DNA from 3 places in the Streptomyces sp. NPDC059695 genome. Region 1 is predicted to be linked to each of the others. Evidence: riboswitches for the same ligand, from Rfam matches in the RefSeq annotation. Region 1 holds a riboswitch; each other region holds the start of a gene.
The links. A riboswitch is a leader RNA that binds a small molecule or an ion and turns the genes downstream of it on or off. The one in region 1 is predicted to bind cobalamin.
Positions count from the first base shown of each region.

Region 2: linked by a shared signal. The riboswitch ahead of metE (5-methyltetrahydropteroyltriglutamate--homocysteine S-methyltransferase) and the one ahead of ACFV2S_RS36560 (energy-coupling factor ABC transporter permease) in region 1 are both predicted to bind cobalamin.
Region 3: linked by a shared signal. The riboswitch ahead of ACFV2S_RS09045 (cobalamin biosynthesis protein) and the one ahead of ACFV2S_RS36560 (energy-coupling factor ABC transporter permease) in region 1 are both predicted to bind cobalamin.

Region 1 covers NZ_JBHWFF010000058.1:8,743-18,316, reverse strand. The annotation lists gene ACFV2S_RS36590 (type I polyketide synthase) at 1-1,404, shown strand, start outside; gene ACFV2S_RS36585 (TetR/AcrR family transcriptional regulator) at 1,491-2,036, shown strand; gene ACFV2S_RS36580 (thioesterase II family protein) at 2,071-2,823, opposite strand; gene dhaK (dihydroxyacetone kinase subunit DhaK) at 3,282-4,274, shown strand; gene dhaL (dihydroxyacetone kinase subunit DhaL) at 4,300-4,920, shown strand; gene ACFV2S_RS36565 (PTS-dependent dihydroxyacetone kinase phosphotransferase subunit DhaM) at 4,917-5,339, shown strand; cobalamin riboswitch at 5,390-5,624, shown strand; gene ACFV2S_RS36560 (energy-coupling factor ABC transporter permease) at 5,653-6,351, shown strand; gene ACFV2S_RS36555 (energy-coupling factor ABC transporter substrate-binding protein) at 6,348-6,995, shown strand; gene cbiQ (cobalt ECF transporter T component CbiQ) at 7,001-7,750, shown strand; gene ACFV2S_RS36545 (ATP-binding cassette domain-containing protein) at 7,747-8,610, shown strand; gene ACFV2S_RS36540 (FAD-dependent oxidoreductase) at 8,807-9,574, shown strand, end outside.
Region 2 covers NZ_JBHWFF010000016.1:99,390-108,963, reverse strand. The annotation lists partial or broken gene metE (5-methyltetrahydropteroyltriglutamate--homocysteine S-methyltransferase) at 1-2,188, opposite strand, end outside; cobalamin riboswitch at 2,351-2,572, opposite strand; gene ACFV2S_RS21215 (HdeD family acid-resistance protein) at 2,670-3,308, opposite strand; gene ACFV2S_RS21210 (CsbD family protein) at 3,517-3,702, shown strand; gene ACFV2S_RS21205 (CPBP family intramembrane glutamic endopeptidase) at 3,789-4,571, shown strand; gene ACFV2S_RS21200 (alpha/beta-hydrolase family protein) at 4,603-6,489, opposite strand; gene ACFV2S_RS21195 (SHOCT domain-containing protein) at 6,592-6,885, opposite strand; gene ACFV2S_RS21190 (DUF6325 family protein) at 6,966-7,409, opposite strand; gene ACFV2S_RS21185 (glycerol-3-phosphate dehydrogenase/oxidase) at 7,591-9,162, opposite strand; gene ACFV2S_RS21180 (TetR/AcrR family transcriptional regulator) at 9,159-9,574, opposite strand, start outside.
Region 3 covers NZ_JBHWFF010000005.1:245,937-255,510, forward strand. The annotation lists gene ACFV2S_RS09035 (putative cobaltochelatase) at 1-203, opposite strand, end outside; gene ACFV2S_RS09040 (cobyric acid synthase) at 259-1,767, opposite strand; gene ACFV2S_RS09045 (cobalamin biosynthesis protein) at 1,764-2,750, opposite strand; cobalamin riboswitch at 2,785-2,917, opposite strand; gene ACFV2S_RS09050 (hypothetical protein) at 3,040-3,261, opposite strand; gene ACFV2S_RS09055 (anion permease) at 3,278-4,549, opposite strand; gene ACFV2S_RS09060 (alpha/beta hydrolase) at 4,950-6,077, shown strand; gene ACFV2S_RS09065 (hypothetical protein) at 6,167-7,564, shown strand; gene ACFV2S_RS09070 (VOC family protein) at 7,636-8,040, opposite strand; gene ACFV2S_RS09075 (neutral zinc metallopeptidase) at 8,099-8,989, opposite strand; gene ACFV2S_RS09080 (ABC-F family ATP-binding cassette domain-containing protein) at 9,289-9,574, shown strand, end outside.

The DNA of each region.
Region 1 (9,574 bases):
GCCGCCGCCTTCGACGAGGTGTGCGGGCTGTTCGACCGTCACCTGGACCGGCCCCTGCGGGACGTCGTGTTCGCGGCGCCCCGCACGCCCGAGGCGGCGCTGCTCGACCGCACGCGGTACGCGCAGGCAGCCCTGTTCGCGCTGGAGACGGCCCTGTTCCGGGTGATGGAGCACCACGGTCTGGTGCCGGACTTCGTCATCGGGCACTCGGTGGGCGAACTGGCCGCCGCGTACGCGGCGGGCGTGCTGACCCTGGAGGACGGGGTGGCGCTCGTGGCCGTCCGCGGCCGGCTCATGGAGTCGGCGCGCGGCGACGGTGCCATGGTGTCGCTCCAGGCCTCCGCCGAGGAGGTCGAGGCCTACCTGGCGGAGGGCGCGGAAGACTCGGAGGGCGCGGAAGACTCGGAGGGCGCGCGGGGCTTCGTGGGCCGGCTGTCGATCGCGGCGGTCAACGGGCCCCGTTCGGTGGTCGTCTCGGGCGACGCCGACGCGGCCGCCGAGGCCACGGCGCACTGGCGGGCCCAGGGCCGCAAGACCAAGCGGCTGCGGGTGAGCCACGCGTTCCACTCGCACCACATGGACGGCATCCTGGAGGAGTTCCGCCGGGCGGTGGCGAAGCTGTCCTTCGCGCCGCCGGTGATCCCCCTGGTCTCCAACCTGACCGGCAGGCCGGCGAGCGCCGGGGAACTGGCCGACCCCGACTACTGGGTGCGGCACGTCCGCGAGGCGGTCCGCTTCCACCCGGGCGTCCGGCACCTGGAGGACGAGGGGGTCCGGCTGTACCTGGAGCTCGGCCCGGACGGTGTCCTCGCGGCGCTCACCGCGCAGAGCCTGCGCAAGGAACCGCCGGTCCTGGTCCCGGCGCTGCGCGGAGACCGGCCCGAGACGCGGACGCTGCTCTCGGCGCTCGGCCTGGCCTGGGCGCACGGCCGCGCGGTGAGCTGGGCCGCGCTCGCCCCGGCGGGCGGACGGGTGCCCCTTCCCCCGTACGCCTTCCAGCGGCGTCCCTACTGGCTGCACGCCCCGGCCGTACGACCGGCCGAGGAACCGGCGGCCCACTCGACCCCGGCGCGGGACGGCGACTCCGACCTCGTCGATGCCCCTGGAGGCCCCGTCCCGCGCCGGAATCTCATCGGGCTCGCGCCCGAGGAACGGGAGGCGGAGCTCCTGGAGCTCGTGCTGTCCTCGGCGGCGTCCGTGCTCGGGCACGACACCGTCGCCGAGATCGCTCCGGACGCCACGTTCCTGGAGGCGGGGTTCACCTCGTTCACCGGGCTTGAGCTGCGGAATCTGCTGGCGGAGGGGACGGGGCTCGAGCTGGCGGCGACGCTCGCCTTCGACCACCCGACGCCCGCGGAGCTGGCAGCCCGGCTGAGCAGGGAGATCGGCGGAGAGGCAGGGTAGAATCGGGGCTATACCCCGTTTATGGTGCCGCCGCCGTCGCTACGGCGGCGGCACCGTTCGAGCACGGCTGAGGAGAAGACAGCACGATGCGCGCAGACGCCCGCCGCAACTACGAGCGGCTCCTGGCCGAGGCAAGCAAGGCCTTCGACACCCACGGCATCCACACCTCGCTCGACGACATCGCCAAGCAGGCGGGGCTGGGCAACGCGACGCTGTACCGCCACTTCCCCACGCGGGAGGCGCTGCTGGAGACGATGCTCAGGGAGAGCCTCTCCGAACTCGGCGACACCGCACGGGAACTGCTGGTCACGCAGCCGGCCGGAGAGGCCCTCGCGACCTGGGTCCGGGCGGCCGTGGCGCACGCCACGACCTACCGGGGGCTCGTGACCATGCTGATGGACAGCCTCAAGGACGAGACCTCCGAGCTCAACAACGCCTGTACGTCCATGCAGTCGTCCGGGCAGCAGCTCCTGGAGCGGGCGCAGCGGACCGGTGAGGTGCGGGACGACATCTCGGCGGCCCAGCTGTTCGCGCTGATCGCCGCGGCGGCCTGGACGCGCGAGCACGCCCCCGACGAGGCCGATCCGGTCCTGACGGTCATGATCGACGGCCTCTGGCCACCGCGACGCTGACGGCTCCGCCCGAACGACGACGTGCGCCGGCCCCCTAGGGCCTGGTGAGCCTGCCCGTGATCAGGGCGACCAGCTCTTCGGTGCGGTCCGCCAGATAGAAGTGCCCGCCGCCGGGCACGACGGTGCAGCCGAACTCCCCCGTCGTGTGGGCCTGCCAGGCCCGGGCCTCCTCCTCGGTCACCCGCGGGTCCCGGTCGCCGAGGATCACCTCGACGGGCAGCCGGACGGCGGCGTCCGGCTCCGGGCGGTAGGTCTCGATGGCCCGGTAGTCGGCGCGCAGCGGCGGCAGGACGAGCTCCCGCATCTCCGGGTCGGCGAGCAGCTCCGCCGAGACCCCGCTGAGCCGCGCCGTCTCGGCGATCAGCGCGTCGTCGTCGAGCAGGTGGAAGGCCTCGGCCCGGTGCGTGGAGGGCGCGCGCCGTCCGGAGGCGAACAGCAGCCGGGGCTCGCTCAGCCGCGCCGCCTCGAAGGCGACGGCGGCTCCCATGCTGTGTCCGAAGTACGCCGGCCGGCGATCCGCCCAGGGCCTCAGGGCGGCGACAGCCGCGACCGCGATCTCCCGCACGTCGTTCATCGGGGCCTCGCTCCTGCGGTCGAGGCGTCCCGGGTACTGCACGGCCAGCACCTCGATCCCCGCGGGGGCCAACAGCCCCGAGAGACCGTGAAAGTACGCGGCCGACCCGCCCGCGTGCGGAAAGCAGACCAGCGGGGTCCGCTCCGGCTCACCCGCCGCGGGCGGATGGAACCGCCTGATCCACACGTCGCTGTCGACCGTGAGCCCCGTCATGCCTGCACTCCTCGCATCGGTTCCGCTGTGAACGCGTCATCGTCGCCCACCCTCCTTAAGCCGCGATTACGCCCCGGTGGCCTCCCCTCCTCCCACACTCCTCCTCCTGGTGCCGTGACCGGGAAGGTCTGCCGGGTCGGGTGGTTCAGGCTGCGGCGGGGAGTGGTCCGCCGCCCCAGCGGAGGCCTTCAGCGCGGTCCACCCGGCGGCCGCGACGCACCGGTGCGCGACCGCACCTCCCAGGCGGATGATTGCGCCATCATGCACGAGTACGAAGAGCACCTCGCCCAGACCAGCTTGACGGGTGGTCAGGAAAGTCGGCGGCAAGTCGGCATCAGTACCGCTCGGGACCGCCCCCGGGCGCCGCGAACGGCCCATAACAAGAACCGACATCACCCCCTCTGACCTGCGAAAAGCCTGCTCAGTCACATGCCTGCCAGTCTCACCAGGAGGTATCCGTGAGGATGCTGATCAACGTTCCCGAGACCGTCGTCGCCGATGCGCTGCGGGGGATGGCCGCGGCGCATCCCGAGCTGACCGTGGATGTCGAGCGGCGCGTCGTGGTGCGGCGGGACGCGCCCGTGGCCGGGAAGGTGGCGCTGGTGTCCGGCGGCGGGTCCGGGCACGAACCCCTGCACGGGGGGTTCGTGGGGTACGGGATGCTCGCGGCCGCGTGCCCCGGGGAGGTCTTCACCTCACCCGTGCCCGATCAGATGGTGCGGGCCGCGGCCGCCGTCGACAGCGGCGCCGGGGTGCTCTTCGTCGTCAAGAACTACACCGGCGACGTACTGAACTTCGAGATGGCCGCGGAGCTCGCCGAGGACGAGGGCATCCAGGTCGCCAAGGTCCTCGTCGACGACGACGTCGCGGTGACGGACAGTCTGTACACGGCGGGCCGGCGCGGCACCGGGGGCACGCTGTTCGTGGAGAAGATCGCGGGCGCCGCCGCCGAGGAGGGCGCCCCGCTGGAGCGCGTGGAGTCGATCGCCCGCCGGGTCGACGAGCGGTCCCGGTCCTTCGGGGTGGCCCTGAGCGCCTGCACGACCCCCGCCAAGGGCAGTCCGACCTTCGATCTCCCCGAGGGGGAGCTGGAGTTGGGCATCGGCATCCACGGCGAACCGGGCCGGGAGCGGCGGCCCATGATGACCTCGCGCGAGATCGCGGACTTCGCCGTGGACGCCGTCGTCGAGGACCTGCGGCCGTCCGGGCCGGTCATCGCCCTGGTGAACGGCATGGGCGCCACGCCCCTCCTGGAGCTGTACGGCTTCAACGCCGAGGTGCAGCGGGTGCTCGCCGAGCGGCGGGTGCCGGTGGCCAGGACACTGGTCGGGAACTACGTGACCTCGCTCGACATGGCCGGGTGCTCGGTGACCCTGTGCGAGGTCGACGAGGAGCTGCTGCGTCTGTGGGACGCTCCGGTGCAGACGCCCGCGCTGCGCTGGGGCCGGTGAGACGGGATCGGGCATGGGGAGCGACATGACGGAGACGTTCGGCGCCGGGTTCCTGGTGCGCTGGCTGGCCGCGGTGGCCGAGGACGTCGACCGGGAGGCGGACCGGCTCACCGAGCTGGACTCGGCCATCGGCGACGCCGACCACGGCGCCAATCTGAGGCGGGGCTTCGCCGCCGTGGCGGAGATCCTGGCCAAGGAGCCGCCGGAGAGTCCGGGCGCGGTGCTGACCGCCGCCGGGCGGCAGCTGATCTCCACGGTCGGCGGCGCCTCGGGGCCGCTGTACGGGACGCTGCTGCGGCGCGCGGGGAAGGCCCTGGGCGAGGACGCGCAGGTCAGCCGGGTGCGGTTGGCGGAGGCCCTCGACGCCGGGGTGGCCGCCGTGTCACAGCTGGGCGGTGCCCGGGTCGGGGACAAGACGATGCTGGACGCGCTCGTGCCGGCCGTCGAGGGGCTGCGGAGCTCGTACGAGGCGGCCCGGACCGCCGCCGCGGACGGCGCCCTCGCGACCGTACCCCTCCAGGCGCGCAAGGGCCGGGCCAGTTATCTCGGGGAGCGGTCGATCGGCCACCAGGACCCGGGGGCGACGTCGTCGGCGCTGCTGTTCGCGGCGCTCGCCGACACCGCACGCGCGCAGGGAGCGCGATGAGCCCCGCGCCCGGGACCGCCGCCCCGGTCGGCATCGTGCTCGTCTCGCACAGCGCGGCGGTCGCGACGGCGGTGGCCGAGCTGGCCCGAGGCCTGGCGGGGGGCGGCGGCCTGGCGCCGGTGCTGCCGGCGGGCGGAACCCCGGACGGGGGGCTCGGCACGAGTTCCGAGCTGATCCGCGCGGCCGCGAAGGCCGTCGACCGGGGAGCCGGGGTGGCGCTCCTCGTGGACCTGGGCAGCGCGGTCCTCACCGTGAAGGCGCTGCTCGCCGAGGGCGACGAACTGCCGGAGGGCGCACGCCTGGTGGACGCGCCGTTCGTCGAGGGCGCGGTCGCCGCGCTGGTCACGGCGAGCGCCGGCGGGGACCTCGACGCGGTGGCGGCGGCGGCCGCGGAGGCGTACGCGTACCGCAAGGAGTGAGCGTCCGCGCCGTGTGCGGGGAGTGACCGACGGGCCGCGCCGGGTGGCGACCGTGTTGTGATCCAGCAGGTCAACACACTAATGTCGCAGGGCCTTGGTGTACGGGAAACCGGTGCGGTACCGGTGCGGCCCTCGCCACTGTGATCGGGAGGTCCGGCTCCACCCCCGGGGGGAACACCTCGGGGAAGCCACTGGACCGGCGCGGGAGACCGCGACGGTGTGGGAAGGCGGAGCCGGGCCGTATGACCGTCAGCCAGGAGACCGGCCGGGGTGCGTTGTCCATCCACGAGGTGCTGGAGAGGGTCTCCCAACCATGCATATAGCCGAGGGGTATCTGCCCCCTGTGCACGCCGCCGCCTGGGGCGTCGCGGCCGCGCCGTTCGTCGCCCACGGGGTGCGCGCGCTGACCCGCGAAGTGCGGTCCAACCCCGAGTCCACCCTGCTGCTGGGGGCCTCCGGCGCCTTCACGTTCGTCCTGTCGGCGCTCAAACTGCCCTCCGTCACCGGAAGCTGCTCCCACCCGACCGGTACGGGTCTGGGCGCGATCCTCTTCCGGCCCCCGATCATGGCGGTCCTCGGCACGATCACCCTTCTCTTCCAGGCCCTGCTCCTCGCGCACGGCGGGCTGACCACCCTCGGCGCGAACGCCTTCTCGATGGCGATCGTCGGGCCCTGGGCGGGGTACGGGACGTACCGGCTGCTGCGGCGGTTCGGTGCGCCGCTGATGGTGGCCGTCTTCTTCGGCGCGTTCGTCGCCGACCTCTCCACGTACTGCGTCACCAGCGTGCAGCTGGCCCTGGCGTTCCCCGACCCCGGCAGCGGCGTGCCCGGCGCGCTGGCCAAGTTCGGCGGGATCTTCGCCGTGACCCAGATCCCGCTCGCGGTGAGCGAGGGCCTGCTGACCGTGCTCGTCATGCGGCTGCTCACCCAGTCCAGCAAGGGCGAGCTGGTCCGGCTCGGCGTCCTCGGCCGGCCGACGGCGGAGCGCCACGAGGAGGTGGCCGCGCGATGAGCCGGAACGCGAAGATCAACACGCTGCTGCTGCTCCTCGTCGCCGCGCTCGCGGTCCTGCCGCTCGCGCTGGGCATGGGCGACCACAAGGAGGAGCCGTTCACGGGGGCGGACGCGGAGGCGGAGACCGCGATCACGGAGCTCCAGCCGGACTACAAGCCGTGGTTCAGCCCGCTGTACGAGCCGCCGTCCGGCGAGATCGAGTCGGCGCTCTTCGCCCTCCAGGCGGCGCTGGGCGCCGGTGTCCTGGCGTACTACTTCGGGCTCCGGCGCGGCCGCCGCCAGGGCGCGGCCCGCGCGGCGACGGCGACCTCCGAGGCCGCGCGGACGCAGGGCGCGACGGAGGCGGGCGGTCCCGTCGGGCACGGCGGCGGCGGCGACGGCGACGGCGACTCCGGTACGGCGGGGAAGGAACCGGCGTCCGGCACCTCGAACAGCGGGGCACCGGAATCCGCCGACGCGCACGCCGGTGCGAGGTCCGGTGCCCCGCGGCCCGGTGCGGGGTCCGCTGACCCGCGGCCCGGTGCGGGCTCCCGTGCCTCGGGCGGCGGTTCCGCCGACGGCGGGTCCCGGCCCGTCGTCGCTGACGCGGGGGTCCCCGGGGCCGACGACGGTTCCGTTCCCTTCGACGGCACGGGCGCGTAGCGCCGATGCTGCCGATCGACGCGGCGGCGCACAGCAGTCGCTGGCGCCGCCGCCATCCCGTGGAGAAGGCTCTCCTCGGCTTCGGACTGACCCTGTGCGCGGTGGCCCTGCCGCCGTGGCCCGGCGCGGTGCTCGTGGCGGCGGCCACGCTCGCGGTGCTGCTGGGTCCGGCCGGTGTGCCGGGCCCTCAGCTGTGGCGGGCGTTCCGGGTCCCGCTCGGCTTCTGCGTCACGGGCGCGGTCCCGCTGCTCTTCGAGGTCGGCGGGACACGGGGGATCGTGGCCCTCGCGCCCGACGGTCCCGTGCACGCGGGCGAGTTGCTGCTGCGGACCGCGTCCGCCTCGCTCGGGGTGCTGCTCTTCGCCTTCACCACGCCGGTGTCCGACGTGCTGCCCCGGCTGGTCCGGGCGGGCGTCCCGGCGCCGGTGGTGGACGTGGCGCTCGTGATGTACCGGATCATCTTCCTCCTGCTCGACGCGCTCACGAAGATCCGGCAGGCCCAGGCGGCCCGGCTCGGGCACACCACCCGGGCCGCGACGTGGCGTTCGCTCGCCGGTCTCGGCGCGACGACGTTCGTCCGGGCCTTCGACCGGGCACAGCGCCTGCAGTCGGGGCTCGCCGGGCGCGGTTACGACGGGACGCTGCGGGTGCTGGTGCCCGCCTGCGCGGTCTCCCGGCGGTTCCTCACGGCGACGGCCCTGCTCCTCGCGGGGCTCGTCGCCCTCACCCTCGTACTGGAAAGGTTCCTTCCGTGACGTCTCCGACCCCCGTCGTGGAGCTGGTGAAGGCGGGTTTCGCCTACGAGGACGGGCCCGCGGTCCTCTCGGGCGTCGACTTCGCGGTGGCGGAGGGACGCGCGATCGCGCTCCTCGGCCGCAACGGGAGCGGCAAGACGACGCTGCTGCGGCTGCTCAGCGGGGGGCTGCGCTGCGGGAGCGGGTCGCTGCTCCTGGACGGGGCGGAGGTCGCGTACGACCGGAAGGGGCTGACCCGGCTGCGGACCACGGTGCAGCTGGTCGTGCAGGATCCGGACGACCAGCTGTTCGCCGCCTCGGTCGGTCAGGACGTGTCGTTCGGTCCGACGAACCTGGGGCTGCCGGAGGAGGAGGTACGGCTCCGGGTGCGGGAGGCCCTGGAGGCGCTGGACATCGTGGCGCTGGAGGACCGGCCGACGCACCTGCTGTCGTACGGGCAGCGGAAGCGGGCCGCGATCGCGGGCGCCGTGGCGATGCGGCCCCGGGTGCTGATCATGGACGAGCCGACGGCCGGGCTGGACCCGCACGGGCAGGAGCGGCTGCTCGACGCGCTCGAACGGCTCCGCGCGGCGGGGACGACGGTGGTGATGGCGACGCACGACGTGGATCTGGCGCTGCGCTGGGCCGACGGGGCGGCGGTGCTCTCCCCCGCCGGGCTGCGCACGGGGCCGGTCGCCGAGCTCCTCGCGGACGACGCCCTGCTGGAGGCGGCCCGGCTGCGCCGTCCGTGGGGCACGTCGGTGGCCCGTCTGCTGCGCGCCCACGGCCTGCTGGGCGCGGACGCGCCGGAGCCCCGGACGCCGGAGGACCTGGACGCGTGGGTGGCCGCGGAGGCGAGCGGCGCCCGCGGCTCCTCCTGAGCCCCGGAGCCTCCCGGGGCTCACGGTGGGTCCCTGAGGGCGGGGCTCCTCCTGGGTCCCGGAGCCTCCCGGGGCTCGCGCAGCTTTGCTACCGAGTAGTAGACATCACGCTCCGAATCTTCTGCAACTAGTTGCAGAAGGCCTCCGGGGTCCCCTAGAACTGAGGTCGACGACCCCTGCGCGAGGAGACGCCCCCATGACCCCGTACCCGCACCTGCTGAGCCCGCTCGACCTCGGGTTCACCACCCTGCCCAACCGCGTGATCATGGGGTCGATGCACGTCGGCCTGGAGGAGACCGAGCACGGCTTCGCGCGCATGGCCGCCTTCTACGCGGAGCGCGCCCGGGGCGGCGCCGGCCTCATCGTCACCGGCGGCATCGCGCCCAACGAGGCCGGCCGGCCCTGGGACGGCGGCGCCAAGCTCACCACCGCCGAGGAGGTCGCCGAGCACCGTCTGATCACCGACGCCGTGCACGCCGAGGGCGGCCGGATCGCGATGCAGATCCTGCACTTCGGCCGGTACGCCTACCACCCCGGCCTGGTCGCCCCCAGCCCCCTCAAGGCCCCCATCAGCCCCTTCGCGCCGAACGAGCTGTCCGACGCCGAGGTCGAGCAGACGGTCGAGGACTACGCGCGCTGCGCCGAGCTCGCCAAGGAGGCCGGGTACGACGGCGTCGAGGTGATGGGCTCCGAGGGCTACCTCATCAACGAGTTCATCGCCTCGGCCACCAACGTCCGCACCGACCGCTGGGGCGGCTCGTACGAGAACCGGGTCCGCTTCCCGCTGGAGATCGTCCGCCGGATCCGCGAGCGGGTCGGCGCGGACTTCATCCTGGTCTACCGCCTCTCCATGCTGGACCTCGTCCCCGGCGGCTCGACCCTGGAGGAGGTCGTCCGGCTCGCCAAGGAGATCGAGGCGGCCGGCGCGACCATCATCAACACCGGCATCGGCTGGCACGAGGCG
Region 2 (9,574 bases), on a different contig from region 1:
CCGGGATGGCGCCCAGGCCCTTGCGCAGGAGCGCGGCGGCCTCGGCGGTGCCCGGGACGCGTGGGGAGTGGATGTCCCAGACTCCCGGACCGGCCTCGCGCGAGTAGCCGTGGGCGGCGAGCTCGTCGGCGACCCGCATGTGGGAGCGGGCGGCCTCCAGGCTGATGACGTCGGCGTCGAGGTCGTCGATGGCCCGGACGATGTCGCCGAACTCGGCGTAGCACATGTGGGTGTGGATCTGGGTGTCCGGCCGCACGCCGGCGGTGGTGAGCCGGAACGACTCGGTCGCCCAGGCCAGGTAGCCCGCGTGGTCGGCGGCCCGCAGCGGCAGGGTCTCGCGCAGGGCCGGCTCGTCGACCTGGATGACCGAGGTGCCGGCCGCCTCCAGGTCGGCCACCTCGTCGCGCAGGGCGAGCGCCACCTGCCGGGCGGTGTCGGCCGGCGGCTGGTCGTCCCGCACGAACGACCACGCGAGCATGGTCACCGGACCGGTCAGCATGCCCTTGACCGGCCGGGACGTCTGCGCCTGGGCGTACGTCGTCCAGCGCACCGTCATCGGCCCGGGACGGGAGACGTCCCCGGCGAGGACGGGCGGGCGGACGTATCGGGTGCCGTACGACTGCACCCAGCCGTGCCGCGTGGCGACGTAGCCCGTCAGCTGCTCGGCGAAGTACTGCACCATGTCGTTGCGCTCGGGCTCGCCGTGCACCAGCACGTCGACGCCGGTCCGCTCCTGGAAGGAGATCACCTCGCGGATCTCGTCCCTGATCCGCTCCTCGTACCCGGCGGCGTCGATCCGGCCGGCCCGCAGATCGGCGCGGGCCGCGCGGAGCTCGTCGGTCTGGGGGAACGAGCCGATGGTGGTGGTCGGAAGCGCGGGAAGCCCCAGGTGGGCCCGCTGGGCCGCGGAGCGTTCGGCGTACGGCTGGGAACGCCGGCCGTCCGCGTCGGTGACGGCGGCGGTACGGGCACGGACGGCGGGGTCGCGGGTGAGCGCGGAGCCGGCGCGGGAGGCGAGGGCGGCCCGGTTGGCGGCCAGTTCGGCGCTGATCGCGTCGGTGCCGTGGGAGAGGCCCTTGGCGAGGGTCACGACCTCGTCGGTCTTCTGGCGGGCGAAGGCCAGCCAGCGGCGGATCCGCGGGTCCATGTCCTCCTCCGCGGCCGCGTCCAGCGGGACGTGCAGCAGCGAGCAGGACGCGGCGACGTCGACCCGGCCGGCGAGGCCGAGCAGGGTGCCCAGGGTGGCGAGGGACTTCCGGTGGTCGTCGATCCAGACGTTGCGTCCGTTGACGACGCCCGCGACCAGCCGCTTGCCCGGCAGCCCGCCGACCGCGGCGAGGTCGTCCAGGTTCGCGGCGGCGGAGCCGGTGAAGTCGAGGGCGAGACCCTCCACCGGGGCCGCGGCCAGCACCTTGAGGGCGTCGCCGAGCCGGTCGAAGTACGAGGCGACGAGCAGCTTCGGCCGGTCGGTGGCCGCGCCCAGCTCGCGGTAGGCGCGGGCGGCGGCCTCCAGCTCGGCCGGGGTGCGGTCCTGGACCAGGGCGGGCTCGTCCAGCTGGACCCACTCGGCGCCCGCCGCGCGCAGATCGGCGAGCACGTCGGCGTAGACCGGGAGGAGCCGGTCGAGGAGGGTCAGCGGCTCGAAGCCGTCGGGGACGCCCGGGGCGGGCTTGGCGAGCAGCAGGTACGTGACGGGGCCGACCAGCACGGGGCGGGGAGCGTGCCCGAGCGCGAGGGCCTCCCCGAACTCGGCGACCTGCCGGGCGGAGTCGGCGGTGAAGACGGTGTCCGGCCCGAGTTCGGGGACCAGGTAGTGGTAGTTGGTGTCGAACCACTTGGTCATCTCCAGCGGCGCGACGTCCCGGGTGCCGCGGGCCATCGCGAAGTACCCGTCGAGCGCGTCCGCCTCGACGGCGGCGCGGTGGCGTGCCGGGACGGCACCGACCATCACGCTGGTGTCCAGGACGTGGTCGTAGTACGAGAAGTCACCGGTGGGCACTTCGTGGATGCCGGCGTCGGCCAGCTGCCGCCAGTGGGAGCGACGCAGGCCGGCGGCGGTGGACCGGAGGGCGTCGGCGGTGACGCGGCCCTTCCAGTAACCCTCGACGGCCTTCTTCAGTTCGCGGTGCCGACCCTGGCGGGGGTAGCCGTACACGGTGGCTCGTGCGGCCGCGGGCTTCGCTGTCACGGAACTCTCCTTCGCGAGACGTGTCCAGAACACCCGGAGACGGGGTGGACGCGAAGGAACGCCAGAGCGTACGGACCGCGCCGACGGAGGACGCCGCGTGTGCCGCTCGCTGTGTACGCCGACCCGCCCACGAGGTCACCGGGATGTCCGTACGCGGAATGCGTCCGCGTACGGGCAACGGGCAGGTCTTCGGACTCGCGGGCACACCCTCCTCGTGGAGGACACCTACTGGCCGTCGCTTCCCAGGACCGTGGTCCGGACCCAGTGCTATGACGGCGGTCGTTCCCGCTCACCGCTGCGGGGCAGTCCCGGATTCCCACCGGGTTCCCTCTTACGACGCATCCCGCCTGGCGGACGGGGCGAACCAGCTGCAGACGACACCCTAGGGCGCGCGATCGCCCGGTGGCGAGCGACGTCCAGGATTCGGGCGCGAAACCGACGAGGGGTCACTTCGGGTCGGGGCGAGGGCGCTCGCGCGGAATCAGGTGCCCGGGCCGGACGCTCCACGGCCCGTGATGCCCGCTCTGCGCAGGGCCGACCGCCAGGCCAGGGCGACCGCGGCCTCGGCCAGGCCGAGGAGGACGAGCCACAGTCCGAGCAGCCGCGTCAGGGCCCGGGCCGACTCCGTCGGAAGCGCCAGGACCACGATGCCGGCGACGATGCCGAGGATCCCGACGGCCATGACGACGCCGCGGTGCGGCATGTTCTTGGTGGCGATGGCGGAGTAGAGGGTGACGATGCCGGAGACCAGCCACACGGCGCCGACGATCAGCGAGAGCGCGGCGATCGTCTGGAGCGGGTTCCTCAGACACAGCACTCCGCCGAGGACGCACAGGACGGCCACGATCAGGCCGGGCACGCGGTCGCCGCTGTCGCGGCCGAACACGGACACGAAACGGAAGACGCCGATCGCCAGCAGGTAGAGCCCGATCAGCACGGCCACGACGTGCAGGGTGACGTCTGGCCAGACGAGCAGCAGGATGCCGGGTACGAGGGTCGCCAACGCCGCGCCGAGGAGCCAGGTCCAGGAACGGCCGAGACGTGCCAGCTGATCCGCCGGGTCGGCCGCGGGAGTCCCCTGCGGGCCGGCGCCGGGTGCGGAGTCCTGTGGAGTGGTCATGCGTCCTCCTCCCGTCCCCCGGGTCCAGTACAAGTCTGCACCCATCGTCTGGGGGCCGCCTCACCTCGTGAGGAGCGCACGGGGCGAGGCCGGGCACGGACGGGAGGCCCGGACCGGGTGCGCCGGCGCCGGGCCCGGCCGACGCGCACCCGGGGTCGTCCGAACCTAGCGTGGAGGGTGGGAACCGACCGGACGGAGGGTCGCGAGCATGAGCGACGCCATGGACAAGGCCAAGGGCAGGCTCAAGGAGATCGCCGGCAGGATCACCGGTCACGAGCGCCTGGAGGCCGAGGGCAGGACGGACCAGGCGAAGGCCAGGTTCCGCGAGAAGGCGAAGAGCGTGCGGCACCGCGCCGAGGGAATCATGGACTCGCTCAAGCGGGACCGCTCGTAACCCTCGACCGCGCCCTCGGCCGCCACGCCCGGGACCGAAGGGACGGGCGGAACGATCCCGCGCAGCGGAAGGACGGACTCACTCCCGTGTCCCGCCGTGATCCCGAGGACGGCCGCCGGCCCGTCGTACGAAGCCGCCGTTCCACCGGCGACCCGCCGCCGGGCCGGTGGCGCGGGCCCCTCGGCACCTGGCCGGCCGTCGCCCTCACCGTCGCCGTTCTCGTGGCGGCCAACCTGCTGCTGCACACCTGGACCGGCGCCCTCCACCTGCTCGCGGCCGTCGTCGTCTCCGCCGTCCTCCTGGGTGTGCTCCGCTGGGCTGGCGGCACGCCGGCGGACGCGGGACTGGCGGCCGGGACACGGGCCCGCGGCGCCCGGTGGGCGGCCGCCCTGACCGGGATCGTCGCCGCCGTCTATCTCGTCGGAGCGCTGCTCCCGGCCACCCGCCCGCTCTTCGAGGACCGGCGGTACGACGGGATGACCGCGGGCGCGTTGATGGTGCGCGTCTTCGTGGTGGTCCCCGTCGGCACCGTCCTGGTGGAGGAGGTCGCGTTCCGCGGAGTCCTCTACGGGCTGGTGCGCCGGGTCCGCGGGACGGTCTGGGCGACCACCGTGTCGAGCCTGCTGTTCGGCCTCTGGCACGTCCTGCCGTCCCTGGGCCTGGCGACCGCGAAGCCCGCGCTGACCGGCGTCGTCGGAGCGTCTCCGCTCGGCTCCGCGGTCGCGGTCACCGCGGCCGTGCTCTTCACGGCTTCGGCGGGCGTCCTGTTCTGCGAACTGCGCCGCCGCAGCGACAGCCTGCTGGCGCCGATGGGCCTGCACTGGGCGGTGAACGCGCTCGGCTACGTCGCAGGCTTCCTGCTGCGCTGACCGCGGGCCGTGCCGCGCCGCGCGCACGGGATCAGCGGGACGGCTGGATGATCTCGCGCAGCCGGTCCAGGTCCTGTGGGGTGAAGCCCGACGGCCGCATGACGGCGTTCCAGCCGTCGACGTACGCGGCCTTGTACGTGTGACCGTGGCCGTCCGGCACGCCCGTGGAGAACGGGAGGTCCGCGGTCACCTGCCAGAAGGTCACGAAGGGGATCCAGACCATCGCGTCGAGCACGTCGCCGCCGGGAGCCTCACCGATCCAGTCGGGTTCGGACAGGGCCAGGTCGGGGCTCCACCAGACGATCGGATCGGACGGGTGCATGAGGTACAGGACCCGGGTCCCGTTCCACGGCACGTCCGTCGGAGGGATCCCGGTGGCCGGGTCGTCGGTGAACCGCACGGTCCGCCCCTGCCGGTAGACGGGTTCGATCTCCGGGCTTCCCGCGTCGCGGTGGTCGCTGAACTCGCGGAACAGGGTGTTGAAGTTCGGCGGACCGGCGAAGAGGGTGCCGGCCGTGCGGTTGCGCAGGTCGTACTCGCCGCTGAAGGCCGTCTCCGCGCCGAACGACCCCAGGCTCTCGCCGGCCACGAACAGGCGCGGGCGCTGGTCCTGGGGCAGCTTGGACCAGACGTCGTAGACCGCGTCGAAGAGCTCGCGACCGGCCTCGCGCGCCTTCGACTGGTCCACGAGGTAGGAGAGCCACGACGGCAGGTACGAGTACTGCATCGCCACGGTGGCCGAGTCTCCGTCGCCGAGGTACTCGAAGGAGTCCACGGCCGCGGGGTCGACCCAGCCGCTGCCCGTGGTGGTCGTCACGAGCAGGTTGGCGCGGTGGAAGCCGCCGGCGCGTACGAGGTCCGCGACGGCCCGCTCGGCGCGCGCCTCGGTGTCGTCGGCGGTCGCGAGTCCGGCGTAGGAACGCACGGGTTCCTGCGCGGGGCGGTGGGTGAAGGCCCCGATGTCGGCTGCCGTGGGGCCGCTGCCCGTGAAGGCCCGGCCCTGCCTGCCCAGCGAGTCCCACGGCACCAGCGACCCCGGCCCGCCGGAGCGCAGCGTCGACGTGGGCTGGTGCACGCCTTCGGGCGTCTCGGTGTCGCGCACGGAGAACGCCTCGTTGGCCGTGCTCACGAAGCCGGCCAGCAGGACCCCGCTGACGACGGACCACGCCAGACCCGCCACGACGACCCAGCCGACCACCCGGGCCGCGCGCGGTCCGATCCAGCGGCGGAGGAGTCCGGCGAGCCACCGGTACAGCCGCCGGAGTCCCCGGGCCGCCTGCAGCAGCAGCCAGAACACGAGCGCGGCGACGAAGGGGCAGGCGACGGTGGCCAGGACGTTGTAGTCGGTGACCCCCATGAGCCTGCGGATCTCGTGCTGCCAGTACTGGCCGAGACCGAAGGACAGGCCGAACAGGACGACGGCGCTGACGGCCAGGACCCGCCATGACCGGGGGGAGGCGCCGCGGGCCTCCCGGTCGGCGAACGCCCGCCACACGTAGGCCGCGACCACGCCGAGCCCGTACCCGATGGCCGCGCTGATGCCGCAGATCAGCCCCTGGAGGATTCCGCCGCGGGGGAGCAGCGACGGGGTGAAGGAGAGGCAGGCGAGGAGAAGGGCGCTCCAGCAGCCCGGGAGCGTGAGGCGGAGCGAACGACGGCGCGCCCAGAAGCCGGTGGCAGACCCGGCACCGCCGCCCCCCGGCTCACCGGGGCCGGGGGAGCTCTCCGGCTCTTGGGCGGCGGGGGTGTCCCCAGGCTGCCCGGGGCCGGGGAAGTCCTCCGGCTCTCGGGGGGTGGGGGTGTCCTCCGGCTGCCCGGGGCCGGGGGAGTGCTCCGGTTCCTGGGCGGCGGGGGAACGCTCCGGCTCCTCGGGGCCGGGAGCGTCCTCCGGCGGGGGTTCGTGCGGGTCAGGAGCCATGGGTGACCTCCCGGGGAAATGGTCCCAGGGCCGTACGGGCCGCGCCACCCGGACTCGGCCCGCTCGGTGTGCCGGACTCCCGGCCCCTGCCGCGGAAGGGGGTCAGCCGAGGATCCTGCGCTTCTGCTCCTCGAACTCGGCTTCGGTGAGCACGCCCTGCTCCTTGAGGTCGCCGAGCTGCTTGAGCTGGTCGAGCTTGCTCTCCATGCTGTCGGCGGGCTGCGCGGCGGGCGCCGGCGGGGGAGCCGCGGCGGGCGGCGGTTCGGCGGGCTGCTGCTCATAGCCCTGCTGGGCGGCCCATCGTCCCTGCTGGCGGCGCGACACGCGGTTGGACACGGCGGTCGCCGTACCCGCGACGACCGCGGTGCGGGCCACTCCGCGAAGTAGACCTGGCATCGCGTTCTCCTCTCGTGTCCGACGCGAAGGCGCCGGACGGCTTCCGGGCCCGCCGGCTCGGTGGCCGGGGGCAAGGGGGGTCAGGCCGTTTCCTCGGCCGCTTCGAGCGAGGCGAGGAGGGCTTGTACGGGCACGCGCCCGGAGGCGACCAACTGGGCCCCGCCGCGGCGCAGGGCGGTGGCGAACGGCGCGGCCCACACGTTCTCGTAGATCAGCAGTCCGGCGGAGTTGCCGGGCTCCACGGCCTCGGCGGCCTCCTCCAGGTCGTCCTGCCCGAGCAGCCCCGACTGGACGCCCTCGAAGACGGAGAGGTCGAGATTGCCGTCCCCGTCGAAGTCCGCGATCTCCAGCGCGGTCACCGATCCGTCCTCGTCCTTCCTGATGAACATCAGGTCGAGGATCCGGATGATGCCGCGGTCCACCAGATCGACCAGGAGCGGGAAGCCCTCGCCCGTCATGCGGTTGCCGGGGAACTCGACCACCACGTAGTCGATGGGCCCGATCTCGTCGAATTGCTCGGTCACAACGTCACCTCTGATCGTGGACGCCCCCGGTCGCCATTCCAACACCGGACGTCGCGCGGTGCATCCGGTACGGCCCCGCCCGCCCACGACCCGGACGCGTCACGATCCCGGGCCGCACGGACCCGGCGGCGGCACGGGCGGAGCCCCCGCCCGGATGTCCGGGCGGGGGCGCCGTCTCGTCTCACCCCACGGGGGCCGTGCGGGCGAGGGCGTCGCGCGCCGCCTCCTCGGCCAGGGCGCGGTCCTCCGGGACGAGGCCGATGCGGGTGCGGCGGTCGAGGAGGTCGGAGGTGTCGAGGGCGCCCTCGTGACGGACCGCCCAGACCAGTTCGGCGCCGGTGACGGTGTGGCCGGGGACGACGGGCTCGGCGAGCGCGGGATCCGCGAGGCCGAGCGCCTGGACGGCCGGTGCCTCGGAGCCGTAGCGCTGGACCAGACGGGTCGGGACGTCGAGCCCGGCGAGGGTCTGCGGCCGTGCGGCGCCGACGAGGGGCAGCGACGCGGTGCGGCACGGACCCGCGTCCAGGCCGCGGGCGGCCACGGCGGCGTCGACGGCGTCCTGGGCCATGCGGCGGTACGTGGTCAGCTTGCCGCCGACGACGGTGACGATCCCGTCGGCGGAGGTGAGCACGGCGTGCTTGCGGGAGATGTCGGCGGTGCGGCCCGCGGCGTCCTGGGTGTCGAGCAGGGGCCGCAGGCCGGCGAACGCCCCGACCACGTCGGACCGGTGGACGGTGACGTCGAGCGCGGAGCCGAGGACGTCGAGGAGGAAGCCGATGTCGGTCTCGGGGACCTCGGGCACATCGGGGACGTCGCCGTCGACGGGCTCGTCGGTGAGGCCGACGTACACGCGGCCGTCGCCCTGGGGCAGGACCAGGACGAAGCGGTTCGTCTCGCCGGGGATGGGGATGTGCAGACCGGCGGAGAGCGGACCGAGGGTCTCGGAGCGCAGCACGAGATGGGTGCCGCGGGAGGGCCGGAGGCGTACGTCGCCGACGAGGCCGCCCGCCCAGACGCCGGCCGCGTTGATGACGGTACGGGCGCGCAGGCGCAGCTCCTGACCGGTCGTCTCGTCACGGACGAGCGCTCCGTCGCCGTGGAGTTCCAGGGCGCGCGTGCGGGTGAGGATCCGGGCGCCGTGGGCGGCGGCGGTCCGGGCGATCGCCGTGACCAGGCGCGCGTCGTCGGTGAGCCGCCCGTCCCAGGAGAGGAGGCCGCCGCGCAGCCCGACGCGCCGGAGGGCCGGGGCGAGGTGGCGGGTCTCGACGGCGGACAGCGTGCGCGGCTGCGGCAGCGTCCCGCGCGAGGTGCGGGCGCCGACGCGGAGCAGGTCGCCCGCGAGGAACCCGGCGCGGGCGAGGGCGGCCTGGCCGCGGCTGACGAGCGGGGTGAGCGGCAGGACGAACGGCTGGGCGCGCACCAGGTGGGGGGCGGTGCGCTCCATGAGGATGCCGCGCTCGACGGCGCTCTCGTGGGCGACGTCGAGCTGCCCGGACGCGAGGTAGCGCAGTCCGCCGTGGATCAGCTTGGAGCTCCAGCGGGAGGTGCCGAAGGCGAGGTCGTGGGCGTCGATCGCGGCGACGGTGAGCCCACGGGTGGCCGCGTCGAGCGCGGCTCCGGCTCCGGTGATCCCGAGTCCGACGACCAGGACGTCGACGACGGCGTCGCCGTCGGCGAGCTGCTCCAGTTCGCGCCGGCGACGCTCGGCGTCGAGCGAGGATCCGGGGAGGGCGGTGCTGCTCGTGGGGTTCATGGGGTGAGGGTCCTCTCCAGCAGGGTGCGGAGCTCTCCGAGGAAGGCGGCTTCGCTCAGTTCGGGATCGGTCTCGTCGGCCATGGTGCGCAGCGAGAGCGTGAAGGACTGGACGACGAGCAGGAGGGACCGGGCCTGGAGGTCGGGGTGCACCCGGCGCACGGAACCGTCCTCGTGCCCTTCGTCCAGTGCGGTGACGAGCAGCCCGAGCAGGGCGTCCTGGCTGGCTCCCCGCCGGTCGAGCACGTACGGCAGGAGCAGTTCGGGGTCGACGTCGAGGATCTTCCGGAACAGCGGATGGGCCCGGAAGGCGGCGACTCCCGCCACCAGCCCCTCGACGATCCGCTCCCGTTCGGGGCGGTCGTCGTCGGAGGGCGGCATGGCGCCGGCGGCGGCGGCGATCCACTCACGGG
Region 3 (9,574 bases), on a different contig from region 1:
GGGTCGCAGCTGAACCGGCAGCCGGCGACCACCGGGACCTCCGGCAGCAGCTCGGCGAGCGCGCGGACGGCGGTGGACTTGGCGGTCCCCTTCTCACCGCGCACGAGCACCCCGCCGACGGCCGGGCTGACGGCGTTCAGCAGCAGCGCGAGCCGCAGGTCGTCCATGCCGACGACGGCGGTGAACGGATAGCGGGTGCTCATCGGGTCTTCCTTCCATCGGGTTCGGTTCGCTGATGTCCCGCGGGACGGTCCTGCGTCACGGCGCTCCCGGCGGCACGAACGGCAGCCCCTCCGGAGCGCCCCGCTCGATCAGGCGGAGCAGCGCGTCGGTGTCGGCGTGTTCCTCGATCAGGTCGCCGAGCCGGTCGAGCTGCTCCTCCCGCAGCGCGCCGAACGACGTGTCGGGCGCGGGCACGAAGCGCCGGCCCGCCGCCGCCGCGACCTCCCGCAGGAACGCCCGGCGGAAGCCGTCGCTCTCCAGCGAGCCGTGCCAGTGCGTGCCCCAGACGGAGCCGACGCGGCAGCCGTCCAGGAACGGCTCCCCGCCCCGCACGTCCGCGACGCCGTGGTGGATCTCGTACCCCTCGACCCGCTCGCCGAGCGCCTCGCCGACCGGCCGGGCGAGGGTCTTCTCGATCCCGAACCGCACCCGTACGGGGAGCAGCCCGAGCCCGTCGACCACACCGGCCTTCGACTCGACGTCGTCCTCGATGCGCTCGCCCAGGGCCTGGAAGCCGCCGCAGACGCCGAGCACCGGCCGGCCCTCGGCCGCGCGCCGCACGAGCGCGTCCGCGAGGCCCCTCTCCCGCAGCCAGGCGAGCGCCCTGACCGTTCCCCGGGTGCCGGGCACGACGACGAGGTCGGCGTCGACGAGCTCCTCGGGCCGGTCCACGAACCGGACGACCACGCCCGGTTCGGCGGCGAGCGCGTCGACGTCGGTGAAGTTGGACATCAGCGGGACGGCGCAGACGGCGACCCGCAGCACGTCCGCGCCGACCGGCGGCGCGACGACCGACTCGCGGACGGTGCCCCGCAGGGAGACCCGCAGGCCGTCCTCCTCGTCGATGCCGAGCCCGTGCGCGTACGGCAGGACGCCGAAGGTCCGGCGCCCGGTGAGCCCGTGCAGCATGTCGAGGCCCGGTTCCAGCAGCGTGACGTCGCCCCGGAACTTGTTGACCAGGTATCCGGCCACGAGCGACTGGTCCTCGGGCGACAGCAGCGCCGTCGTCCCGAAGAACTGGGCGAAGACCCCGCCGCGGTCGATGTCCCCGACGACGACCACGGGCAGCTTCGCGGCGCGCGCGATGCCCATGTTCACGATGTCGGTGCGCCGCAGGTTGATCTCGGCCGGACTCCCCGCCCCCTCGCAGATCACGGCGTCATACGTGCCCCGGAGTTCCTCCAGGCACGCGAGGACCGGCTCGAGGAGTTCCTTCTGCCGGCCGCCGTGGTAGCCGCGGGCACTGAGCTCCCCGACCGGCCTGCCCATCAGGACGACCTGGCTGGAGCGGTCGCTGCCCGGCTTGAGCAGCACCGGGTTCATCAGCGCGGTCGGCTCCACCCGGGCGGCCTGGGCCTGCATGGCCTGGGCGCGGCCGATCTCGGCGCCCTCCCGGGTGACGAAGGAGTTCAGGGACATGTTCTGTCCCTTGAACGGTGCGACCTTGACGCCCTGCCGGACCAGCCAGCGGCAGATGCCGGCCGTGACGACGCTCTTGCCCGCGTCGGACGTGGTCCCGGCGACGAGCAGCCCCCCACCCCTCATGCGTTCCTCCGCTTCAGCGCGCTCGCGATCATGCGGCCGCCCACGCAGGCGGCCAGGGTCAGTCCGGTGACCCGGCGGGAGAGCCGGACCGCGCGGTCGATGTCGGCGACCTCGACGGGCCGCCCCTCCCCGTTGAGGACGGGCCGGTGCTCGACCCGCCCGGCGTACGAGAGGGTCCCCCCGAGCCGAAGGCCGAGGGCGCCCGCGAAGGAGGCCTCGACGGGGCCCGCGTTGGGGCTCGGGTGCTTCGCGGCGTCCGCCCGCCAGGCCCGTACGGCTCCGCGCGGGTTCCCGCCGGCGACGGTGGCGAGGGCGGCGGTCAGCCGGGCGCCGGGCCAGCCGGCCAGGTCGTCGAGGCGGGCCGAGGCCCAGCCGTACCTGCGGTAGCGGGGGGACTTGTGGCCGACCATCGCGTCGAGGGTGTTGACCGCGCGGAAGCCGACCAGGCCGGGCACGCCCGCGACCGCTCCCCAGAAGAGGGCGCCCACGACGGCGTCGGAGGTGTTCTCGGCGACGGACTCGACGACCGCGCGGGCCATCGCGGGGCCGTCGAGGGACTGCGGGTCGCGCCCGCACAGGTGCGGCAGCCGCTCCCGGGCGACCTCCAGGTCCCCGGCGGCGAGGGCGCCGCCGATCGCGCGGGCCTCGCGCCCCAGGGTCGTGCCGCCGACGACGGACCAGACGGCCGCGGCGGTGAGCGCGGCGGATCCCGCGCGGCTGCCCCGTACCGCACGGGCGGCGAGGGCGGCGGCCGCGACGGTGGCGCCGGCGCAGACGGTGGTGTGCAGGGCGCCCCAGCCGCGGTGGTCGCGCCACAGGGCGTCCTCGACGCGGGCCGCGGCCCGGCCGAACGCGGCGACCGGATGGCCGCGTCGGGGATCGCCGACGAGCAGGTCGACGGCGAGTCCGGCGGCCGCGCCGTACGCGAATCCGTCCGGGGAGAGGCGGCTGGCTCTGGGGAACAGGAGGGTGCGGCCGGGCATGGCGCTGTGTCCTCACTCAGGGTCCGCGCCCTGGATCGACGTGACCGGCGGCGAGAGTTCCTGACTCCCGGACCCGTCGGATCCGGTCACAGTGGCGGGACCGCGCCGGATTCGCACCGGACTTCCTCTACTGCCGCCGTAATGGCCTCGGCAGTCCACCACGGCCGAGAACAGCCGTCAACTCACCCTTGACCTGCACCGCGTCACTGTGCGGAGCACCACAAACACGACGGCGGGGCGGCCCGCACCCGAAGGTGCGGACCGCCCCGCCTGTCACGCCCGGCGTGCGTCAGGCGACGATCAGGTAGATGCCGTACGCCACGGCCGCCAGGCACAGGGCGAAGCAGGCGTAGGCGCCGGTGCGGGCCAGGGCGGCGGAGCCTCCCTGGGCGGCGGCCTGCTCCTGCTTGGAGAGGCCGATGACACCGAGGGTGAAGAGGCCCACGAGGGCGACGGTCGCCACGAGGCTGACTCCGAAGACGGAGCCGAGGGCTGCCCAGTCGATCTTCATGCTTGGTTCCAGTTCCTTAGACCGCGGCGGCGGGGGCCGGGGGAGCGGCCGGGTCCGTGGGGACCGGCGCGGGGATGGTGGTCTTCAGGTCCTCGTCCGCGACGGCGGCGACGGAACCGGCCGGCGGCGGGGTGACGGCCGCGATCGCGGTGGTCACGACGCCCGCGGGCTCGGAGTCGCCGTTCAGGTCGTCGGCGGTGACGTTGTGCTGGTCGACCGGCTTGCGGCGGGACAGCGACCAGATCACGGCCGACCCGGAGACCAGCAGGACCGCGACGGCGACGATGCCCCAGGGGCCCTGCTTGGTGAGGAACTCGGCACCGGCGCCGACGAGGCCGGCGGCGGGCAGCGTCAGGCCCCAGGCGACGAACATCCGGGTCGCGGTCGACCAGCGGACGACACCGCCCTTGCGGCCGAGACCGGCACCCATCACGGCACCCGAGCAGGACTGGGTGGTGGAGAGGGAGAAGCCGAGGTGCGAGGAGGCGAGGATGACCGTGGCGGCGCTGGTCTGGGCGGCGAAGCCCTGCTGCGGCTTGAGGTCGGTGAGGCCCTTGCCCATGGTGCGGATGATGCGCCAGCCCCCGAGGTAGGTGCCGAGCGCGATGGCGACACCGGCGGAGACGACGACCCACAGCGGGGGGTTCGAGCCGGGGCTGACGACGCCCTGCGTGACCAGGGCGAGGGTGATGATGCCCATCGTCTTCTGGGCGTCGTTGGTGCCGTGGGCGAGGGAGACGAGACCGGCGGAGGCGATCTGGCCGACGCGGTAGCCCTTGGCGGTGTGCTTCTCGTCGGTCTTGGCGCCGATCTTGAACGTCAGCCGGGTGGCCAGCATCGCGGCGAGGCCGGCGACGATCGGCGCGGCGACGGCCGGGATCAGGACCTTGGTGACGATGGTCGGGGCGTTCACGGCGGACCAGCCGGCCGACATGACCGCGGCGCCGATGAGACCGCCGAAGAGGGCGTGGGACGAGCTGGACGGCAGGCCCAGGAGCCAGGTCAGCAGGTTCCACAGGATGGCGCCCACGAGCGCCGCGAAGATCACTTCTGTGCGAATGCCCTCTTCGTTGATGATCCCGCCGGAGATCGTCTTGGCGACCTCCACGGACAGGAACGCTCCGACGAGGTTCAGCACGGCGGACATGGCCACCGCCGTCTTGGGCTTGAGAGCACCGGTCGAGATGGTCGTGGCCATCGCGTTGGCGGTGTCGTGGAAACCGTTCGTGAAATCGAACACGAGAGCTGTCACGACCACAATGGCGAGCAGCAGCGTGATGTGTTCCATTTACCCAGGCAATCGTTTGACGTCAGTGGCTCGACGAACGTAAGCAACCTGGGTGAACGGAAGGTGAACTGAGCCGGGCGGCGTGGTGTCCCTATCCGGTGTCAAGACATTCCGCTTGTGGCCCCCGGGTGTCCGGGTGTCCACGATGCGGTCACCCGGCAACCGCGGGTAATCCGGGCCCTCCCGGGGCACGTACGACCTGCCCCGCTTCCTCCCCCGTCACCCGGTTCCGCTCCCTGGACAGAACCATCCGGCCGGGGGACCGCCAGGAGGAGACCCATGTCACTCCACCGGGCGATCCCTCCGCTTCCCCCGCCCCCCCCGGCCGCGCCCCGGGCGGAGGGGGGCCGTCCGGGTCCGTCCGGTGGCAGCCCCACCCCTCCCTGCCGACACTGGGAGCGTGCGCCCGGCTACAGCGACGGCAGCGGCCGTCACCACCCTGATAGGTGTCGGCGCGGCCGCGATCGCGGCCGGCCGGTACGCCAGCGACGTCGCCCTCAGGGCGCCGTCCGGACGGCCCCTGCCCGGGGACCCCCGGCTCACCGTGCACGCCACGGGACCCGAACGCATCACCCTCACCCGCAGCCTCGCCTCGCTGCGCCCCGGCACCTACGGGATGGAGGCCCCGGGCCTGCACGCCGTCCTCGGCCCCGTCCTCGAACGGGTCCCGCACACCGCCGACACCGTCGTCCGCCGCCTGGAGCGGGTCGAACTCGGCGTCCTCGGGCCCGGCGCCCGCGTCCGGCTCACCCCCCAGCTGCACCGGGGCACCCCGATCAGCGCCCTCGGGCTCGCCCAGGAGGACGTCGAGATCCCCGGCGAACTCGGACCGCTGCCCGCCTGGCTCGTGGCCGGACCCCGCACCACCTGGGTGATCGCCCTGCACGGCCTCGGCACCACCCGCGAGCACCCGCTCAACCTGGTCCCCTTCTTCCACCGCCGCAAGATCCCCGTCCTCGTCCCCGCCTACCGGGGCGACGAGGGGGCGCCCGCCTCCCCGGACGGCCTCGCCCACCTCGGCGACTCCGAGTGGCGGGACGTCGACGCCGCCATCCGCTACGCCGTCCGCAGGGGTGCGCGGAAGGTCGTCCTGCACGGCTGGGGGACCGGCGCCTCGATGGCCCTGCGGGCCGCCGCGGAGTCGGGCGTGCGCGACCGGATCGGCGGCCTCGTCCTGGACTCCCCGGTGCTCGACTGGGAGGCCACCCTGCGCAACCTCGCGGCGGCCCGCCACGTCCCCGCGCCCCTGCTCCCGCTCGCCGTCCGCGCCGCCCAGGGCAGGACCGGCCCGCACGGGGACCTCCTCCAGACCGTCTCGGAGCCCGGCGCCCTGCGGGTCCCCACCCTCCTCTTCCACGGTCCCGACGACACGATCGCCCCCTGGGAGCCCTCCGTCGAACTCGCCGCCCGGCGACCCGACCTGGTCAGCCTCCAGACCGTGCGGCACGCCCCGCACGCCGCCATGTGGAACGCCGACCCGGTCCGCTACGAGGAGTCCGTCCGCCGCTTCCTCACCCCCCTGCTCTGAGGGCGGTCCCGAGGCCGCGGCGGCGCCCGAACCGACGGGGCGTCCGATTCCGATTGGGCTTTCGGGCCGACAGCGGGAAGACTGCCCCCGTGACGTCTCGAAAGCCCGATGAACCATTGGCGCGCAACTCCAGACTCCGACTCGTCCGCCCGCGGGCGCTGGCCACCGCCCGACGGGCGGTGACGACCCGGCGCACCCGGCCGGCGCCGCGGCCGCCCGAGGGCACCCCGCCCCGCGCGGAGCTCGCCCGCCAGGCCCGGCACGTCCTCGCCGACGCCGTACGGATCGCCCGCTGGGCCGCCGTCGAGCGCGGCTCCGCCACGGCGCCCCGCACAGGTCCCGCGCAGGAACGGGCCGCGGCCGCGCTGGAGCTGACGCCCGGCCAGGTCCGGGCCGGCTGGGACCGGGCGCGGCTCGCCGGGCTCGTCGAACTGCACGGCGACACCGCCCGCCCCGGCTGGCGGCTGCACGCCTGGGACCGTGACGACTCCGCCGTCCTGCGCGGCTGGGTCGCCCTCTTCGACGCCTGGTCCCTGGTGCACCCGTCCCCCGAGGGGGTCGCGCCGAGCGCCGTCGCCGAGGTCGTCGAGGCCGTCCCGCAGGTGCTCTCGCTGCTCCAGCTCTCGCAGGGCCCGGTCCTCGTGCCCGCCCTCCTCGACCTCCTCGGCCAGCGCGTCGAGGAGCTCCGCGAGGAGCGCTGCGAGGTCCCCGCGGCCGGGCCGGCGCCCGAGGCCGCCGACGCCCCGGCGGGCGACGGGCTCCCCACGCTGCTCGACTGGGCGCTGGAGGGCCTGGCCGCGGTCGGCGCGCTCACCCTGGACGCGGGCACCGACGGGCGCCACGCCACCCTGACCCCGCTCGGCAACTGGGCGGTCTGGGTCAAGCTGGAGCAGATCTGCGTCGCCGCGCAGAGCCCCGCGGGGAACATCGAGCAGTCCGCCGAGGACATGCTCCGCGGCTGCGCCCGGCTCACCCCGGGCCCGGCCCGCGACGAGTACCGCGCCTGGCTCGCGGCCCGCACGCTGTCCAGCGCCGTCGGCGAGCTCCTGGCCGTCGCCCGCGGCGAGGACGCCCTGCTGCGCGGGCTCGCCTTCGAGGCGCTCCGCGTCGTCGGCGCGCCCGCCGAGGCCGAGGTGCGGGCCACCGTCGCCGAGCCCTCGCTGCGGCCGTACGCGCTGCTCTGGATCGCCGAGTACGAGGGGGCCGACCCCGACGACGCCCAGGAGGTGCTGACCCGCGAGGAGTCGACCTGGCTCTGGGTCGACACCGCGGCGGCCGTGGCCGACCACGGCGAGAGCGAGCTGCTCGTCCGGCACCTCGACTCCGCGGTGCAGGGCACCGTCCCGGCGCTCCTCGACGAGATCCGCGCCGTGGGCCACCCCCGCACCGTGCAGGTCCTGGTCGCCCTGGCCGCGGCCCACCCGGACCCGGCCCTGGCCAAGGCGGTCCGCCGGGCCGCCTTCCAGGTCCACACCGGCGGAGCCTGAGCCACCGGAGCGCCGCCACCGGCGCCGGGACCGCCGCGTCGGCGGGATCCCGCCCGCCGCCGGACGCGGACCTACCCGGCGGTGGCGCCGGGGGCGTACGTGCCGAAGCTCCACACGTTGCCCTCGGCGTCCCGGGCCGTGTAGTCCCGGGAGCCGTACTCCTGGTCCGTGGGCGGCATCACGATCTCGATGCCGTGCGCCACGGCGCGGGCGTGGTGCTCGTCGACGTCGTCCACGCGCACGTACACCGAGGCCGGCCCGCCGTCGGCCATCAGCCGGTCGAACGCGGTGCCGCTGCCCTTGCTGCCCAGCATCACCATCCCGTTCCCGCAGGTGAGCTCGGCGTGCATGACGCGGCCGTCCTCGCCCTCGTACACGGCGTGTTCGGCGAAGCCGAAGCCCTCCGTGAGCTGCTTGATCGCGGCCTTCGCGTCCGCGTACCGCAGCGTCGGACAGATGTCGGGGGTCCCAGCCATCCCGATCACTCCCTCTCCATGTGACCCGGATCTCAGTCTGGCAGTCACCGCCGACAAGTCAGCGGAAGGTGTTGCACCGGGCCATGTCGCCCGTCCGGTAGCCCTCGTAGAACCACTGCTGCCGCTGCGCGGCCGAGCCGTGCGTCCACTTCTCCGGCGTCACCCGGCCCTGGAACCTCTCCTGGATCCGGTCGTCGCCCACGGCCGCCGCCGCGTCCAGGCCGTCCCGGATGTCCTCGTCGGTGAGCCGGGTGAGCACCGGCCGGCCCGTCCTCTCGTCGGGGGTGGTCGTCGCGTGCCGCGCCCAGACGCCCGCGTAGCAGTCGGCCTGGAGCTCGACCCGCACGGCGTTGGAGTTCGCGCCGGTGCGCCCGTCCTGGGCGCGGCTCAGGGTCCCCATCAGGTTCTGGATGTGGTGCCCGTACTCGTGCGCCACGACGTACGCCTGGGCGAAAGGTCCGCCGCTCGAACCGAACGTGGTCCGCAGCTCGTCGAAGAAGCCCAGGTCGAGGTAGACCCGCCGGTCGCCGGGACAGTAGAAGGGGCCGACCGCCGAGGTCGCCCGGCCGCACGCGGTGTCGACCCGGTCGGTGAACAGCACGGTGGCGGCGTTCCCGTAGGTGCCTCCCCGGCGCGCGTACTCGCTCCGCCAGAAGTCCTGGACGCTGTTGACGACGGCGACGATCCGGCAGTCCTCGCGCGTGTTGGCGTCCGTGCCCTTCCTGCAGCTCTGGCTCACCTGGGCCGCCGACGAGGAGCTCGCGACCGGCGCGTCCCCGCCCGAGGAGAGCCCGAGCTGGTCGGGCCCGACCCCGAAGAGCACGCCCAGGACCAGGGCGATGAGGCCGATGATGCCGCCGCCGACGGTCGCCCTGCCGCCCGGGACACGGCTGCCGCGGGCGTCCTTCACCTCCGAGGTGTCCAGGTCGGCGTCGTCGTCGAACTGCACGGTCCACCACCCTCCGCGTCGCCGTCACGGCGGTGGCCGCCGTCCTGCGCCGAGTATCGGACGATCTCCCGTGACCCGCCCCTTTTGTCACTCATCGGAAGGAATGTGAGAAAGCTCCGAGTTCGCCCGCCGTACCCGCGTGGCCGAAAACCAGTTGCAGACGCCCGTTAGAATGGCCGTATGGACATTCTCCCCTGGGACCTGATCCCCTGGGACATTCTTCCCTGGGTGCATTAGCGGCGTCGAAGCCTGCCACCAGTCGTCTCTTCCGCCGTTTCCCACCGCCCTGGAGTCTGTCCGTGATCACCGCTTCCGGCATCGAGCTGCGCGCCGGTGCCCGTGTCCTCATCGAGTCCGCTTCCTTCCGCGTCGCCAAGGGCGACCGCATCGGCCTGGTCGGCCGCAACGGAGCGGGCAAGACCACGCTCACCAAGTGCCTCGCCGGCGAGGGCCAGCCGGCCGCCGGCGCCATCGCCCGCTCCGGCGAGGTCGGCTACCTCCCGCAGGACCCGCGCACCGGCGACCTCGACGTCCTGGCCCGCGACCGCATCCTGTCCGCCCGCGGCCTCGACACCCTCATCAAGA